DNA from 2 places in the Telluria sp. AC161 genome. Region 1 is predicted to be linked to the other one. Evidence: predicted binding sites of a transcription regulator. Region 1 holds the regulator's gene; the other holds the start of a gene.
The links. Region 1 encodes LexA, which represses DNA repair genes until DNA is damaged. Its sites were predicted from a motif close to ACTGTATNNNNATACAGT; they were not measured.

Region 1 (7,766 bases):
GTGCCGGTCAGACGTGCTGGCATGATCTTGCCGTTTTCCTGGACGAAGTCCTTCAGGGTGTCGACGTCCTTGTAGTCCACCTGCTCAACGCCAGCGGCGGTGAAGCGGCAGAATTTCTTGCGCTTGAACAGCGGGTTTTGCTGTTTGCGCTTCTCTTTGAGTTTCGCTTTGTTTTTGTCGAACTTTTTACCGAATGCCATTTGAGGCTCCTGTATCTAAATTGCCGGGTTAAGCGGCACTGAAATCAATGATGTGAAACACCAGGGCTTTGCTGTTGCGATTTTTCCGTGCAAGAAATCCGTTGAACCTGTAGCTGGCGCCCAATTCGGCGCTGGCAAACCTGCCCGAAATCTCGCCCGCGGCGAACGCGGGGACTTCGAACGCGACCGACCTTTCGACTCCGGCCTCTTCCTGCTGCGATTCGTGCATCAGGACGGCTGAAACGATTGGCACACCGGCCGGGGTGTAACGCAGTACGTCGCGCTCGGCGATGGTCGCCATGAGCTGGAGGTGGTTTGCGTTATGCACCCGGTGTTACTGGTTACTACGAATAACTGGGAAAAACTTAAGCAGCAGCAGGCGCTGGCGCAGCGGCTGGAGCGGCTGCTGGCGCAGCGGCTTCGGCACGGTGGCTCTTGGCTGCGTCTTCGCGCTGCACCGATTTCATCATCGGCGACGGTGCGGTTTCAGCTTTTTTCAGCTTGACGGTCAGGTGACGCAGAACCGCATCATTGAACTTGAATGCAGTTTCCAGCTCGACCAGGGTCTCGTTGTCGCATTCGATGTTCAGGCAGATGTAGTGTGCTTTTGGCAGCTTCTGGATCTGGTACGCCATCTGGCGGCGGCCCCAGTCTTCAACGCGATGGATGTTACCGCCGCGGCTGGTCACCGTGGTCTTGTAACGCTCGATCATCGCCGGGACTTGTTCGCTCTGGTCCGGATGGACGATAAAAACGATTTCATAATGACGCATGCATTACTCCTTGAGGACGTTTAACAAATGCCCACCTCGGCGTCAAGACGAGTGTGGGAAGGGAAAGCCGGCAATTATAACCTGAATATCGGTGACTTGGAAACCCCCGATGATGCGTTATCGCCTCGATTGACCTCGCATTTGGCATATCTGACTCGACAATTCCAGGGTTTTGACGGCTGTTTGCACTCTGAATCGCGATTTTCGCGATATTTTTTGCGTTTCCCCTTGCGCGCGCGAGAATACTGTACAAAAATACAGGTTACATACATAACCGGTTGCTGTAACACATTTATGCTAAAGCTCACTGCACGGCAAGAACAGATCCTGAACCTGATCAAGGAAGCGATCGAGAACACCGGTTTCCCCCCAACCCGGGCTGAAATCGCTTCTGAATTGGGTTTCCGCTCGGCCAATGCGGCTGAAGAACATCTGCAAGCACTGGCGCGCAAGGGCGCCATCGAAATTTCGCCCGGCACGTCGCGCGGCATCCGCCTGATCGGCGCGAGCGTCGAGGCGATCCCGATGCCGCCACCATCGTTCATGTCGCTGCCGCTGGTCGGGCGCGTCGCGGCGGGTAATCCAATCCTCGCGCAAGAGCACGTCGAAGCCACCTACAACGTCGACGCGGCCATGTTCGCGGCGCGGCCCGATTTTCTGCTGAAGGTCAAAGGCTGGTCGATGCGCGATGCTGGCATCATGGATGGCGACTTTTTGGCGGTCAAGAAAATCGACAGCGCCAAGAACGGGCAGATCGTCGTTGCGCGCCTGGGCGACGAAGTCACGGTCAAGCGCTATCGCAAGACGGGCGATCTGGTCGAACTGCTGCCGGAGAACCCTGACTTCGACATCATTGCCGTCTCGCCGGACGAAGAGTTCGCGCTCGAAGGCCTGGCTGTCGGCTTGATGCGTAGCTGGAACTGATGTCACGGCGCCGGCCTCCCCGGCCGGCGCCTGCTTTACGCTGCCCTGTCCTGCCTACCCCTCTCAGTTCGACGCCTTCTTCACCACCGCATTGTGCTGGTTGATGAATGCCTCGGTGGCATTGCGCCACGCGGCAAAATCCGCCAGGATCATCTTTGAATTGACCTTCGCGCCTTCCGCGATATTCTGCCGCACCTGTTCCAGGTAGGCTGCCGAGGCGTCCGCCTCCTGCTTGTTCATCAGCTTGGCGATATCGGCCGGAATCTTCTTCGTCAGCGGCGACTGCGCGTTCAAATTCGTCACCATCTTGTTGTAGCAATCCTGCCAGCCAGTCACCAGCTTGTTGACCCGATCGATCTCGTCATTCACCTTCGACACGGCCGGAATGCGCGGTGACGGGCAACGGTATTCGCCCGACTGCAGCTCGGCGCCGTCGTAGCCCTTGATCCAGTAATCGATCTCGGCGCGTTTGGTCACGCGCTGCTGCATGACGACCAGCGATTCGGCCGCGACCTTGTTGCCCTTGGCTGCCGACTTCTCGAACAATGCCCTGGCCGCCGCTTCGTCGACGGTGCCCGCTTCGCCATACCAGTACATCTGGCCCAGTTGCTGCTGCGCCTGCGGATTGCCGGCATTGGCCAGCTTGGTGTACAGCTTGAGCGCGCCCGCGTAATCCTTTTTTTCGAACAGCGCATTGGCGTCTTCCAGCTCGCCCGCATAGGCGGTGCTGGCAATAGTCAGAGAAAGGCAGAGCAGGAAACGTTTCATGGGCATCCGAAGAAAATGACAAGCTGACGATGGGGCATCATAGCCCCCTTTTACAGCGGGACTCAACCGTAAAAATGACAAGGCCGGCATCGCGCCGGCCTTCTTTGCATGGCTTTACGCCGCGCGGTAACGCCACGCGGTAACGCCGCGCGGTTACGCCACGCGGTAACGCCGCCTTACGCGTCCAGCGCCTGGCGGAAGTCCTCGACCAGGTCATCGGTATCCTCGATGCCCACCGACACACGAATCAGCGACTCGGCAATGCCCATGCTGGCGCGGCGCTCGGCGCCCATCTCGAAGAAGATCGTGTGCGCCACCGGGATGACCAGCGTGCGGTTATCACCCAGGTTCGAGGCAGGAATCGCCAGCTGCAGGCGGTTGAGGTAATCGAACGGATCGATGGACTCGTGCAGCTCAAAGCTGAGCAGCGAACCGCCAGCGCGGAACAGCGACGTGACGATACCGTGCTGTGGATGCGACACCAGGCCCGGGTAGTGGACCTTTGCCACACGCTCGTCCGCCTCGAGCATTGTGGCCAGCGCCAGTGCATTGGCGCAGGTACGGGTCATGCGCAGCGCCAGCGTCTCGGCGCCAACAGCGATGTGATGCGCCGCTTCCGGCCCGAGCGACGCGCCGAAGTCGCGCAGCGCTTTCGCGCGCAGCTGCGCCATGCCCTGGGCGTGCGCCGGCTGCTTGCGGAAGTTCGGTGCGATGTTCGGATACGCGCTCCAGTCGAACAGGCCGGTATCGGTCAGCGCGCCGCCCAGCGCGATGCCATGGCCGCCAATCGACTTGGTCAGCGAATTGACCACGAGCCCGGCGCCCACGCTTTTCGGGCGGAACAGCCATGGCGACGTCATCGTGTTGTCGACCACGTACAGGATGCCCCGCTCACGGCACAGCTCGCCGATGCGGGCCAGGTCCGCCACTTGCGTGCGCGGATTGGCGATCGTCTCGACAAACACCATGCGCGTGTTCGGTGTCAGGGCCGCTTCGACTTGCGCCACGTCGGTGGGATCGACAAAGGCAACATCGACGCCCTGCCCCGCCACCGTCTGCCACAGGCTGTTGGTATTGCCAAACAGGAAGCTCGAAGAAACGATGGCGTCGCCTGCTTTGAGCAGCGCCTGGAACAGCGCGCCGATGGCTGCCATGCCGGTGCCGAAGCACAGCGTGGCGACGCCATCTTCCATCTTGCTGACCTTGTCCTCAAGCGCGCTGATGGTGGGATTGCCCTGGCGACCATAACGGAAGCCCGGCTCCTTGCCCTGGAACACGGAGGCCAGCTGACGCGCATCCGTGTAGCCGAACGCGACCGACGTGTGGATCGGCTTGTGCAGCGAACCGTGCTCGATCGGCTTGTGCCGGTCGTTGTGCAGGATCGTCGTGGTAAAGCCGTAGGTCTTTTTCTCGCTCATGCTTACTCGGCTGGAACGGCAGGGTTCAGATTCAGTTGGGTGCGGACCTGGTCTTCATCCTTGGCAGCAGGATTGTGACGCGCGGTTTCCTGGCGATCGAGGTATTCCGGGGTCACGTCGCCCGTCACGTAGATGCCGTCGAAGCACGATGCCTCGAAGTTCTTCAGTGCCGGATTAACGTCCGAAATCGAACGCTTGAGGGCGTCGATGTCCTGGTAGATCACGCGATCGGCCGTGATCTCGCGGCAGACTTCTTCGGTCGTGCGGCCGTACGCGATCAGCTCGTCGCGGGTCGGCATGTCGATGCCGTACACGTTCGGGTACAGCACCGGTGGCGCGGCCGAGGCGAAGTACACCTTGCGCGCGCCGGCTTCACGGGCCATCTGCACGATCTCGCGGCTGGTCGTGCCGCGCACGATCGAGTCGTCGACCAGCAGCACGTTCTTGTCCTTGAATTCGGAAATGATCGCGTTGAGCTTCTGGCGTACCGACTTCTTGCGCATGCCCTGGCCCGGCATGATGAAGGTGCGGCCGATGTAGCGGTTCTTGATGAAGCCTTCACGGTATTCGACGCCCAGTTTCAACGCCAGCTGGATGGCAGCCGGACGCGACGAATCGGGAATCGGCATGACGACGTCGATGTCTTCGACCGGGATTTCACTGAGCACCTTGTCGGCCAGGTATTCACCCATGCGCAGGCGCGTGGCGTAGACCGAGGCGCCGTCGATCACCGAGTCCGGACGGGCCAGGTAGACGAATTCGAACGCGCACGGGTTCAGCGACGGGTTCTCGGCGCACTGGCGCTCGGACAGCTTGCCATCGTTGGTAATGAAGACCGCTTCGCCCGGCGCAATGTCGCGCATGAAGCGGAAGCCCAGGCCCTCGAGGGCAACCGACTCGCTGGCCACCAGGTATTCGTTGCCGTTTTCGGTTTCATTCACGCCCAGGCACAGCGGACGGATGCCGAACGGATCGCGGAAGGCCAGCATGCCATGGCCGGCGATCTGCGCAACGACAGCGTAGGCGCCACGCACGCGGCGGTGCACAACAGCAACCGCCTTGAAGATCGCGTCGGCGTCGAGCGAGAAGCCATCGGCGGCTTCCTGGATTTCGTGGGCCAGCACGTTGAGCAGCACCTCGGAATCGGAGTCGGTGTTGATGTGGCGGCGGTCGTTGCGGAAGAGCTCATCCCTGAGCTGGGCCTGATTGGTCAGGTTGCCGTTGTGCGCGAGCGTGATGCCGAATGGCGCGTTGACGTAGAACGGTTGCGCCTCTTCTTCGCTCGACGAACCTGCGGTCGGATAGCGGCAGTGGCCGATTCCGGTGTTGCCCTGCAGCGAACGCATGTTCCGGGTACGGAAAACGTCACGTACCAGGCCGTTGGCCTTGAACATCGAGAACATGCTGCTGTGATTGGTCGCAATGCCCGCAGCGTCCTGGCCGCGGTGCTGCAGGAGCAGCAATGCATCGTACAGAAGCTGGTTGACGGGAGACTGCGAAACGACGCCGACGATGCCACACATGAGGTGCTCCTAAAAGCTTGGGTGCAAAATGACAGAAAACTGCGAATACAGCGAATACGGGTCTGGTAATACGGATTCAGTAATTAATATGCTCCGCGAAGGCAGCTGGCAAGAATGGTTTGACGGTACGCGCGCCGGTCTCGGCAATGGGTGACAACAGCGCCTCGCGCCAGAATGCCTGCTGCGGAATTGCCGTCATCCCGCACAATATGACGCCGGCCAGCACGATCACAATACCCCGCGCCAGGCCGAACAGGCCGCCCAGGCCCCGGTCCGCCAGCGACAGGCCGGTGGCAGCAACCACCGCACCGATCGCCATCGACAGCAGGCCCATCAGGATTCGTACGCCCAGGAACAGCACGATGAAGGCCGCCATCAGGCGCGCGGACCCGCCCGGAATGACCTCGGGCAACAAGGGTGCGAGCTGGGCGCCGTAGACATTGGCCACCACGAAGGCGACCACCCAGCCCACCAGCGACAGGATTTCCTTCACCAGGCCGCGCAGCGTGCTGATCACGACGGAGGCGATCAGCACGAACAGCACCAGGTAATCGAACATCGTCACGCGGCGGCAAGGATCAGAGTGGCACCATCGAGCCGGACAGACCGATGCCGCTCAGTTTGGCGCGCACTTTCTCTGCTTCTTCCTTGCTGAACGGGCCGACCCGCACGCGGATGAGTTCGCCAGACTTCTGGGTGAACGATGCCACGCCGGCAGCGCGCAGGCGGCTTTGCAACTCGGTGACTTTTTCCTGGCTGGCCAGCGCGGCAACCTGCACCACGAAGCGCGGTGCCGGGCCTTCGGCCTTGACCGTTTTCGGCTCGGGCTTGTCGGCCGGCTTGTCTTCGAGGATCGCGATGGCGCGGGCAGCGTCGTCCGGACGGGCCGGCTTGGTGACGTGCTCGGCTTTCGGATGCGACTCGGCGGCTTTCTCGGCGACCTTGACCGGCTTTTTCTCGGGCTCTGGCTTTTTCTCGGGCTCGGGCTTGCGCTCGGCCTTGACGGGTTCAGGCTTGGTCACCGGCTTGGCTTCGGGTTCTGCCTTTGGCTTGGTTTCAGGCTTCGGCTTGACAGTTTCGACTGGCTTGACGGTCTCGACTGGCTTGGCTGGCTCGAGCATGCGCATCGGTGGCACCTCGCTGGCGGTTGGCGCTGCGGCCACCGCGACCGGCGGCGTGCGCGTGCCGGCCGGCGGCGCCGGGACCGGATCGATGATCTCTTCGTCGCTGTCGACGCTGGCGGTTGGCGCGACCTGCTCGGACGGCACCGGCAGCGGCGCAGCCTTGTCCTTGTCCGGGATGTGGATCGCGATGTCGGTGGCCAGCGGCTTGGGCTCGGAATCGAGCAGCATCGGCAGGGCCACGACGGCGGCCAGGACCAGCGCAATGGCGCCGACCAGGCGGCGGCGCGCGCGTTTTTTCTCGGGCAGGATCGGATCGCCACGGCTGGAGCGGCGACCGCCCTCACCGGCCGAGCTGGCGCGCTTGGAGCGTGCGCGCTCGGTGTAGGCGGCCTCGTCGTCCTTGACGAAGTGACCGCTGTCGCGAACAGTTTCTTGCTTGTTTTTAGTGCCGAACGAGAACAAGCCCATGCGATTGAGGTATCAGTGTAGTGAGGATTTACGGGCCGCCATCACGCCGGCAACCGTGTAGAACGAACCAAAGACCACAATTCTATCATTCTCCTCAACCCGGCTCAGCGCATTCGCGTAAGCGTCGGCGGGCGAATCGAAGACAGTCACTGAAAAATCGCCCGCCTTCGCGCCTGCTGGCTTCAACTGGGCGATCTTCTCGGCCAGCGCCACAGGATCGGCCGAGCGCGGCGAATCGAGGCGCGTGACGCACCAGTGATCGATCACCGAGGCCATTGGCGCGATGACGGCGTCGATGTCCTTGTCGTCCATGATGCCGAACACCGCGTACGTGAATCGGTGAAAGCCCATATTGCCGAGGTTCTGTGCGAGCGTCGCGGCGGCGTGCGGATTGTGGGCCACGTCCAGCACCTGGGTCGGGCGGCCGGCCAGCACCTGGAAGCGCCCCGGCAGCTCGACCAACGCCAGGCCCGCGCGGGTTTCCTGGGCGCCGCACGGCAAGGTCATGCGCAGCGCCTCGAGGGCGGCCAGCGCTGCGGACGCATTGAGCAACTGGTTGGCGCCGCGC
Region 2 (7,766 bases), 670 kb from region 1:
TACGCAGTACCAGCAACACGATCGTGCTCAGGATCACACCGCAAATCGCCAGGAACACGACCGCGCGCCACAGGTCGCCAACAAACGCGTCATGCAGGTCATCCATGTAAAGACCCGTCATGAAGGTCCAGTCCCACGGCTTGTAGGTGAGCACATAGGCGCCTTTCGGGAACACCTGCTGCTGGTCCGGGTGGCCTGGCTTGGGCCAGACGTATTCAACCCATCCTTCTCCGCTGGCTTTGGCAATGGCCGCCACGTTGCGGTACAAGTAGGTGCCGTTGGTATCCTTGAAGTCGCTCAGGTCCTTGCCGATCAGCTCTGCCTTGACCGGGTGCATCAGCATTTTCGGGGCTGAATCGACGACCGTGTAATAGCCATCCTTCCCGTAACGCATGGACTTGAGACGTTTGAGGGCTTGCTGCTGTGCTTCGGCGACGGTCATCGCGCCAGATGACGCCAGTTCTGCGTATTCCTTGACGGTGGACATGCCGACATCGGTCGCAAATCTCAGCGCGATCTTGCGTTCCTCGAGACGCTGGGTGTTGCTTTCGTAGACATGGAGAATCGCCATCACTGACAGGCACAACCAGCTCAGAACGAGTGGCAGGTAGAGTTTGGTGCGGAAGCTGAGTTTCATCTTTGTATTGACGTGTTTGACGAACGTGAAGTAGGGATGTGCATCGTCGCGAGCCAGGCGAGCCGGGCAGGAGTGGTGGAGATGCAGATGGGGATTTTGAGAAAGCATTGTATCCTTGCGGAAACTTTGTGACTATGGCGATTGTCACTTGCCTTAAGATGATCTAAAGAATGACTGTCTTTGTTGCAGTTATCAGACAGTAATCATTGCGGACAGGTCGCGAGCGAACGGCACGACAACAGGAGGCGGGAGAGCGGAGAAGGGAGCGTACGGAAAAACGGCTTCAGCCTGGCTGAAGCCGCCAAGAATCAGCCGAGCTGACGTGCGTGGAAACGCAGATGGTCTTCGACGAAGGTCGAGATGAAGTAGTAGCCGTGGTCATAGCCTGGCTGGCGGCGCAGCGTGAGCGGCTGGCCGATGCGGGCGCAGGCGCCTTCGAAGGCTTCCGGCCGCAACTGCTCGGGCAGGAACTTGTCGCCCAGGCCCTGGTCAATCAGGATACCGTCCGGGAAGGGCGCCGTCTCTTGCTGCGCCATCAGGGCGCTGGCGTCATATTGTTGCCAGGTGCTTTCATCCGGGCCCAGATAGCCGCCAAAGGCTTTGACGCCCCACGGGCAGCGGCTTGGCGCGGCGATGGGCGCAAACGCAGATACCGAGCGGAACAGATCAGGGTGGCGCAGCGCCATGACAAGCGCGCCGTGGCCGCCCATCGAATGGCCGAAGATGCCCACGCGCGCCGGATCGGCCGGCAACAGATCGAGCACCAGCGCGTGCAGTTCGAGCAGGTAGCTGTGCATGCGGTAATGGGTCGACCATGGCGCTTCAGTGGCATCAAGGTAAAAGCCGGCGCCGACGCCAAAGTCCCAGCTGTCGGTTTCGCCCGGCACGTTGGCGCCGCGCGGGCTGGTGTCGGGCGCCACCAGGATGATGCCCAGTTCGCTCGCCACGCGCTGGGCGCCCGCCTTGGTCATGAACGTTTCTTCGGTACAGGTCAGGCCGGCCAGGTAGAACAGCACTGGCAGCTTCTTGCCGCTGGCCTCGGTGGCCTCAGGCGGCAGGTAGACCGAAAACTTCATCGGCAAGCCGATGGCGCTGGAATCGTGCTGGTAAAAACGCTGCTCGCCGCCGAAGCAGGCATGTTGGTTCAGGAGTTCGGACATCGTCATTTGGGGGCAGTGAAAGATGCGGCCAGTATGCCGCGTCCTGCGAAGGCATGCCAACTACACCAGCTGGAGTGCGCCGAGCACGGCGCCGGCCGCCAGCATCCACAGCAGGTGCAGGCGGGTACGCCAGATGACGATGCAGCTCACCGCCGACAGCAGCCACAGCGGCCAGTGCTCCAAACCGGTGGCGCCGCCCGAGGCCAGCAGCCAGGCCGTTGACAGCAGCATCGCAATGACGAGCGGGGCCATGCCCTGCTTGAACGCGCGCACGGCCCGCCGTCCGCGATTGCGATGCGCCCACTGCGCTACCTGATACGTAAACACGGTCGACGGCAGCATGATGCCGATCATCGCGATGACCACGCCGCAGAGCGCGGCCGCCGTGCTGCCATTGTTCAAACCGACGTTCCAGCCCAGCAGCGCCACAAACAGCACATTCGGCCCGGGCGACGATTGCGCGAGCGCCACCGAGTCGCCAAACTGCGCCGGTGTCAGCCAGCCCTGGCGCTCGACCAGATAGCGCTGCATCTCGGATGTGGTGGAGATCGCACCGCCGAGGGACATCAGCGACAACCCCAGAAAGTGCGTAAACAGGCTGACCCAGTCGTGCCACGTAAAGACGAGTTGTGGCGCGCTCATGGAGTGAGCCTGCGCCAGGCCAGTACGCAGCCCAGGCCGCCCAGTCCCAACACGACGGTCGCCAGCGGCACCCGCACCCAGGCCAGCAGCACGAAGGCAACGGCGGCGATAAGTACGCAGACGATGAGCGGCAGCACGTTCTTGCCCAGCGCGGCCGACATCTTCAGGCCGGTGGCCGCCACCAGGCCTGCGGCGACCGCCGCCATGCCGCGCAGCGCCCCCTGGACCTGCGGCACCTCGGCGAAGCGGGCATACACCAGGGCCAGCGCCAGCACCACGACCAGCGGCGCCGCCAGCAAGCCAGCCAGTGCGCTCATCGCGCCGGCCAGGCCGAAATGGCGCTGGCCGATCATCAGGGCCAGGTTGCACACGTTCGGCCCCGGCAGAATTTGCGCGACCGACCATTCTTCGATGAATTCTTCATTGCTCAGCCAGCGTTTGCGCTCGACCATTTCGCGCTGGATCACGGCCAGCACACCGCCAAAGCCCTGCAGGGCGATCAGCGTGAACGAGACGAACAGGTCGGTGCATGAGGTGGGCACCGGGTGGGCTGCTGCGGCGTCGTCCGGCGGCGCGTTTGGGGAGGGAAGGGGCGATTGGCTCATCCCGTTATTATCGCCGTTGCGCCGTGCTCGCGCTCGGCATGACCTTGTATTCGCGGACTGATACACGTTTGCCATTGACTTTGGATTTACTTCGCCAATAATCGTGGTGCATGACACATCCACCATTACCGGAGTTCAGCGATGAAACCACTGCACGCGCAAGACATCCATCCACGCGCTGCCAGCGTGGCCGAATTGCGATCCAATGCCGGCCAGCGCGATGTCGTCACCCGCGGCATTGCGACCCTGAGTGAACTCGGCGTCGTGCCGGCGGTCGAATACCTGAAGTCCAACGGTGTGCGGCCGAAGGTCATCGAGCGTGTTTTGCTCGAGCCCGAGCGGCGTCGCGCACTGGCGTAATCCGCACAGCGGCGCGGGCGCTGTCAAGGGTGCGGGCGCCTTTGTTTGGGACAAATCTGCAGTTGTCACCGTCGATGCCTCCCCAATAGGCAACTTGTTGAAAGCCGCCCCGCAGGCCATGTTCAACGTGTCAAGCCCCCGCTTTTCCACATAGTTATTCACAGACTTTGTGGATATCCAAAATCATTTATTTTTCCGTGGCCCGGCGCTCGCCCGCCAATGCATGCCTGGAATCGCCTTCGTGCCGTGCCCGCGGCGGCGCGATTTAGCGCTTGTGGTTTGGTACTGGATAAATGTACAGTATCGCTTTCTCCGTCTGCCACACCATGACCACCGCTACCGCCGAGCCTGCAATTGAGGACCCGTTCGCCAGCCTGAATCCAGAGCAGCGCGCTGCGGTCGAGCACGATATCGGCTCGGAGGCACCACGCCCGCTGCTGGTGGTGGCGGGCGCCGGCTCGGGCAAGACCAATACCCTGGCGCACCGTGTGGCGCGCCTGATCGGGGCGGGCGCCGATCCGCAGCGCATCCTGCTGCTGACCTTTTCGCGCCGCGCCGCGGGCGAGATGAGCCAGCGCGCCAGCGGTGTCCTGCACCGCCTGCTTGGCCGTGGCGCATCTACCCGCACGCAGGCGCCGGTATCGCTGCCATGGGCTGGCACCTTTCACAGCATCGGCGCACGCCTGCTGCGCGAATTCGCCGGGCGTATCGGGCTCGACCCGCAATTCACGATCCACGACCGGGGCGACGCCGAAGACCTGATGGGCATGGTGCGCCACGAGATCGGCCTGTCGCGCACCGAAAAACGCTTCCCCATGAAAGGCACCTGCCTGTCGATCTATTCGCGGGTGGTCAACAGCCGAGATCCGCTGGATCAGGTGTTGCAGGCATATTTCCCGTGGTGCGCCGAATGGGAAGCCCAGCTCAAGACGCTGTTCGGCGCGTACGTCGACGCCAAGCAGGAGCAGAACGTGCTCGACTACGACGACCTGCTGCTGTTCTGGGCCGAGATGGCCGCCGACCCGGTGCTGGGGGCCGAGCTGGGCAGCTGGTTCGACCACGTGCTGGTGGACGAGTATCAGGACACCAACCGCCTGCAGGCCGCGATCATCACCGGCATGAAGCCCGACGGCAGGGGCGTGATGGTGGTCGGCGACGACGCCCAGTCCATCTATGGATTTCGCGGCGCTACCGTCCGCAACATCCTTGATTTTGCCGGCCAGTTCACGCAGCCGGCGCACCTGATCACGCTCGAGCGCAATTACCGCTCGACGCAGCCGATCCTGGACGCCTCCAACGCCGTCATTGGCGCCGCGCTCGAGCGCCACGCCAAGACGCTGTGGACCGACAAGGCGTCATCGATTAAACCGCAGCTGGTCCTGATTCCCGACGAAGCCGAGCAGGCGCGCTGGGTCTGCAGCCGCATTCTCGAGCAGCGCGAAGAAGGCGTGCCCCTCAAGTCGCAGGCGGTGCTGTTTCGCGCGGCCAGTCACAGCGCTGCGCTCGAACTCGAACTCATGCGACGCAACGTCCCGTTCGTCAAGTTCGGCGGCCTGAAGTTTCTGGAGGCCTCGCATATCAAGGATGTGCTGGCGCTGCTGCGCTTTGCCCAGAATCCGAGCGGGCGCCTGGCCGGGTTCCGCGTGCTGCAACTGATTCCCGGAATCGGCCAGGCGACTGCCACGCGCGTGCTCGATGCGGTGGGCGAGAGCAGCGACGTCGCCGCTACGCTGGCGGCATTCCCGGTGCCGGCCCGCTGCAGCGTCGAGTGGCAAGCGTTTTGCGCGCTGTATGCGCGCCTGCGCACCCCTGGCCTGCGCTGGCCGCAAGACCTGGAACTGGCGCGCGACTGGTATGCGCCGCATCTGGAGCGCCTGCATGACGATTTCCAGGTGCGCGCCCTTGATCTCGACCAGCTCGTCGCCCTGTCGGGTGGCCATGCCAATCGCGAAAGTTTCCTGGCCGAGATCACGCTCGACCCGCCTGAAGCGACCAGTGACCGCGCCGGCCCGCCACTGCTCGACGACGATTACGTGATCCTGTCCACCATTCACTCGAGCAAGGGGCAAGAGTGGAAGTCGGTTCACGTGCTCAATGTGGTCGACGGCTGCATACCGTCGGACATGGCCACTGGCAACCAGGACGATATCGAGGAAGAGCGGCGCTTGCTGTACGTGGCCATGACCCGGGCCCGCGAGAACCTGCACCTGATCGTGCCCAACCGTTTCTTTATCAAGCAGCAGTCAACCATGGGCGACCGCCATGTGTATGCATCGCGTTCGCGCTTTGTCACGCCGGTCATGCTCAAGCATTTTGAAGAATCGGCGTGGCTGAGCGCCGACAAGCGCGAGCTGCGCACGCCCATGCCCGAGAGCGTTCGCATGCTCGTACGTGACCGGGCCCGCAGCGCCTGGAAATGATGGCAGATGGCGCCACGCCGGCCACTTATCCCCCATGTCATGCTTTTGTAGGAGTGGGCCGCATATAAACTTGTTGCTCCCATGTGGTGCACGTGCAAGTCGTTGATTTTATTGGAACAAAATTTTGCCTCTCGAACGGGCAATTTGTTGAAACCCGCATCCCGTCTGGCCTTGCGGCTTGTCAAGTGGCGCTTGTCCACACAGTTATCCACAATTCTTGTGGATAGCCTAAAACCCTGAACAAAATCAGCTAGTTAGCGTCTATTGATGCTTCCTGGCATGTTTCGCATGATGACGAATCTCGATTGAATATCGACAAGACGGTTGTTCTTTTGTTAGTACGCCACATTCACTAATATGTTTGCTATCGAACAGTCGTGTCATCTGCAGTTCTTTATCCTTTGCCAAGTAAACTACCTTGACGGGAGACGGTTATTGCGTTTGCCAACGCCGCCGTCGCCCGGACGGTGACGAAATGGCCCGCTGTTCCCTATCCTGTCCATTTCCAACAAAGGATCCGTATGTCTTCAGCAGTCCCCCCGGCGGACGCACCAGCGCCGCCCGATACCAAGGAAAGCCGCTTCGTCTTCAAGGTCGCCATCGTTGCCACGATGGGCGCGCTCGCGTTTGGGTACGATACCGGCGTGATCTCCGGCGCGCTGCCGTTCATGAGCGCGCCGCCATCGCAAGGTGGCCTCGGCTTGACCCCGCTGACCGAAGGCATCGTGACGTCCGCGCTCGTGTTCGGCGCCGCGGTCGGTTCGCTGATGGCGGGCACGCTGTCCGACCGGTTCGGTCGCCGCATGACGCTGATCTGGCTGTCGCTGGTATTCATGATCGGCGCGCTCGGCACAACGCTCGCGCCGTCGGTCGAGATCATGGTCGCCATGCGCTTCGTGCTGGGCCTGGCCGTGGGTGGCGCGTCGTCCACTGTGCCGGTGTTCATCGCCGAAATGGCGGGCCCCAGCAGGCGCGCCAGACTGGTCACGCAGAACGAGCTGATGATCGTGACCGGCCAGTTGATCGCCTACGTGCTCAATGCGGTGCTGGCGCATTACTCGAATTCGCCGGATGTCTGGCGCTACATGCTGGCCATCGCCGCCGTGCCCGCCTTGCTGCTGGGTGTGGGGATGATGTTCGTGCCACCGTCGCCGCGCTGGCTGGCCAGCAAGAACCGGATGGACGAAGCGCGCGCCGTGCTGCAGCAGATCCGCTCGAGCGACAAGCAGATCGAGACCGAAATGGCCGACATGACGAAGCTGAACGGGATCGAGCACGAGCAGGCCGGCTGGTCGGCCGTGCTGGGCACGCCATGGATCAGGAAACTCCTGTGGCTCGGCATCGGCCTGGGCTTCATGGCCCAGTTCACGGGCGTGAATGCCTTCATGTACTTCACCCCGATCATCCTGCAGTCGACGGGCCTGGGCACGAATGCGGCCCTGACCGCGACCATCGGCAACGGCGTCGTGGCAGTGATCGCCACGTTCATCGGTATCTGGCTGATCGGCAAGCACGGTCGCCGCTCGATGCTGATGTCGGGCCTGACCGGCGTAGTCATCATGCAGTTTGCACTGGGCGCCGTGCTGCTGTGGATGCCCGATGGCATCACGCGCAGCTATGCCGCACTGGCCTGCATCCTGTGCTTCCTGCTGTGCATGCAGATGCTGATTGCGCCCGTGTATTGGCTGTTGATGTCCGAGTTGTTCCCGATGCATCTGCGCGGCGTGCTGACCGGCACCGCCGTGGCGTGTCAGTGGATCTTCAACGCGATCGTGGCCTTGCTGTTCCCGCTGGCGCTGGCGCAGTTCGGCAGTGCAACGTTCTTCCTGTTCGCCGCCATCAATGTCGGCTCGCTGATTTTTGTTGCGCTGCGCCTGCCGGAAACACGTGGCCGCTCGCTCGAGGGCCTGGAAAAGTTTCTGGAAAAAGAACTGACCCCGCG

Region 2: ACZ0AJ_RS10525 (ATP-dependent helicase) is a predicted target of LexA. The motif match lies at 3,689-3,706, and genes of this name have one in related genera.

What each region holds. Positions count from the first base shown of each region.
Region 1 covers NZ_OZ409861.1:3,023,292-3,031,057, forward strand. The annotation lists gene rpsR (30S ribosomal protein S18) at 1-200, opposite strand, end outside; gene priB (primosomal replication protein N) at 229-528, opposite strand; gene rpsF (30S ribosomal protein S6) at 566-973, opposite strand; gene lexA (transcriptional repressor LexA) at 1,268-1,897, shown strand; gene ACZ0AJ_RS13575 (tetratricopeptide repeat protein) at 1,961-2,665, opposite strand; gene ACZ0AJ_RS13580 (cystathionine gamma-synthase family protein) at 2,842-4,083, opposite strand; gene purF (amidophosphoribosyltransferase) at 4,086-5,606, opposite strand; gene ACZ0AJ_RS13590 (CvpA family protein) at 5,683-6,171, opposite strand; gene ACZ0AJ_RS13595 (SPOR domain-containing protein) at 6,185-7,198, opposite strand; gene folC (bifunctional tetrahydrofolate synthase/dihydrofolate synthase) at 7,211-7,766, opposite strand, start outside.
Region 2 covers NZ_OZ409861.1:2,355,751-2,363,516, reverse strand. The annotation lists gene ACZ0AJ_RS10550 (methyl-accepting chemotaxis protein) at 1-637, opposite strand, end outside; gene fghA (S-formylglutathione hydrolase) at 946-1,797, opposite strand; gene ACZ0AJ_RS10540 (chromate transporter) at 1,858-2,439, opposite strand; gene ACZ0AJ_RS10535 (chromate transporter) at 2,436-3,044, opposite strand; gene ACZ0AJ_RS10530 (hypothetical protein) at 3,186-3,404, shown strand; gene ACZ0AJ_RS10525 (ATP-dependent helicase) at 3,731-5,824, shown strand; gene ACZ0AJ_RS10520 (sugar porter family MFS transporter) at 6,346-7,766, shown strand, end outside.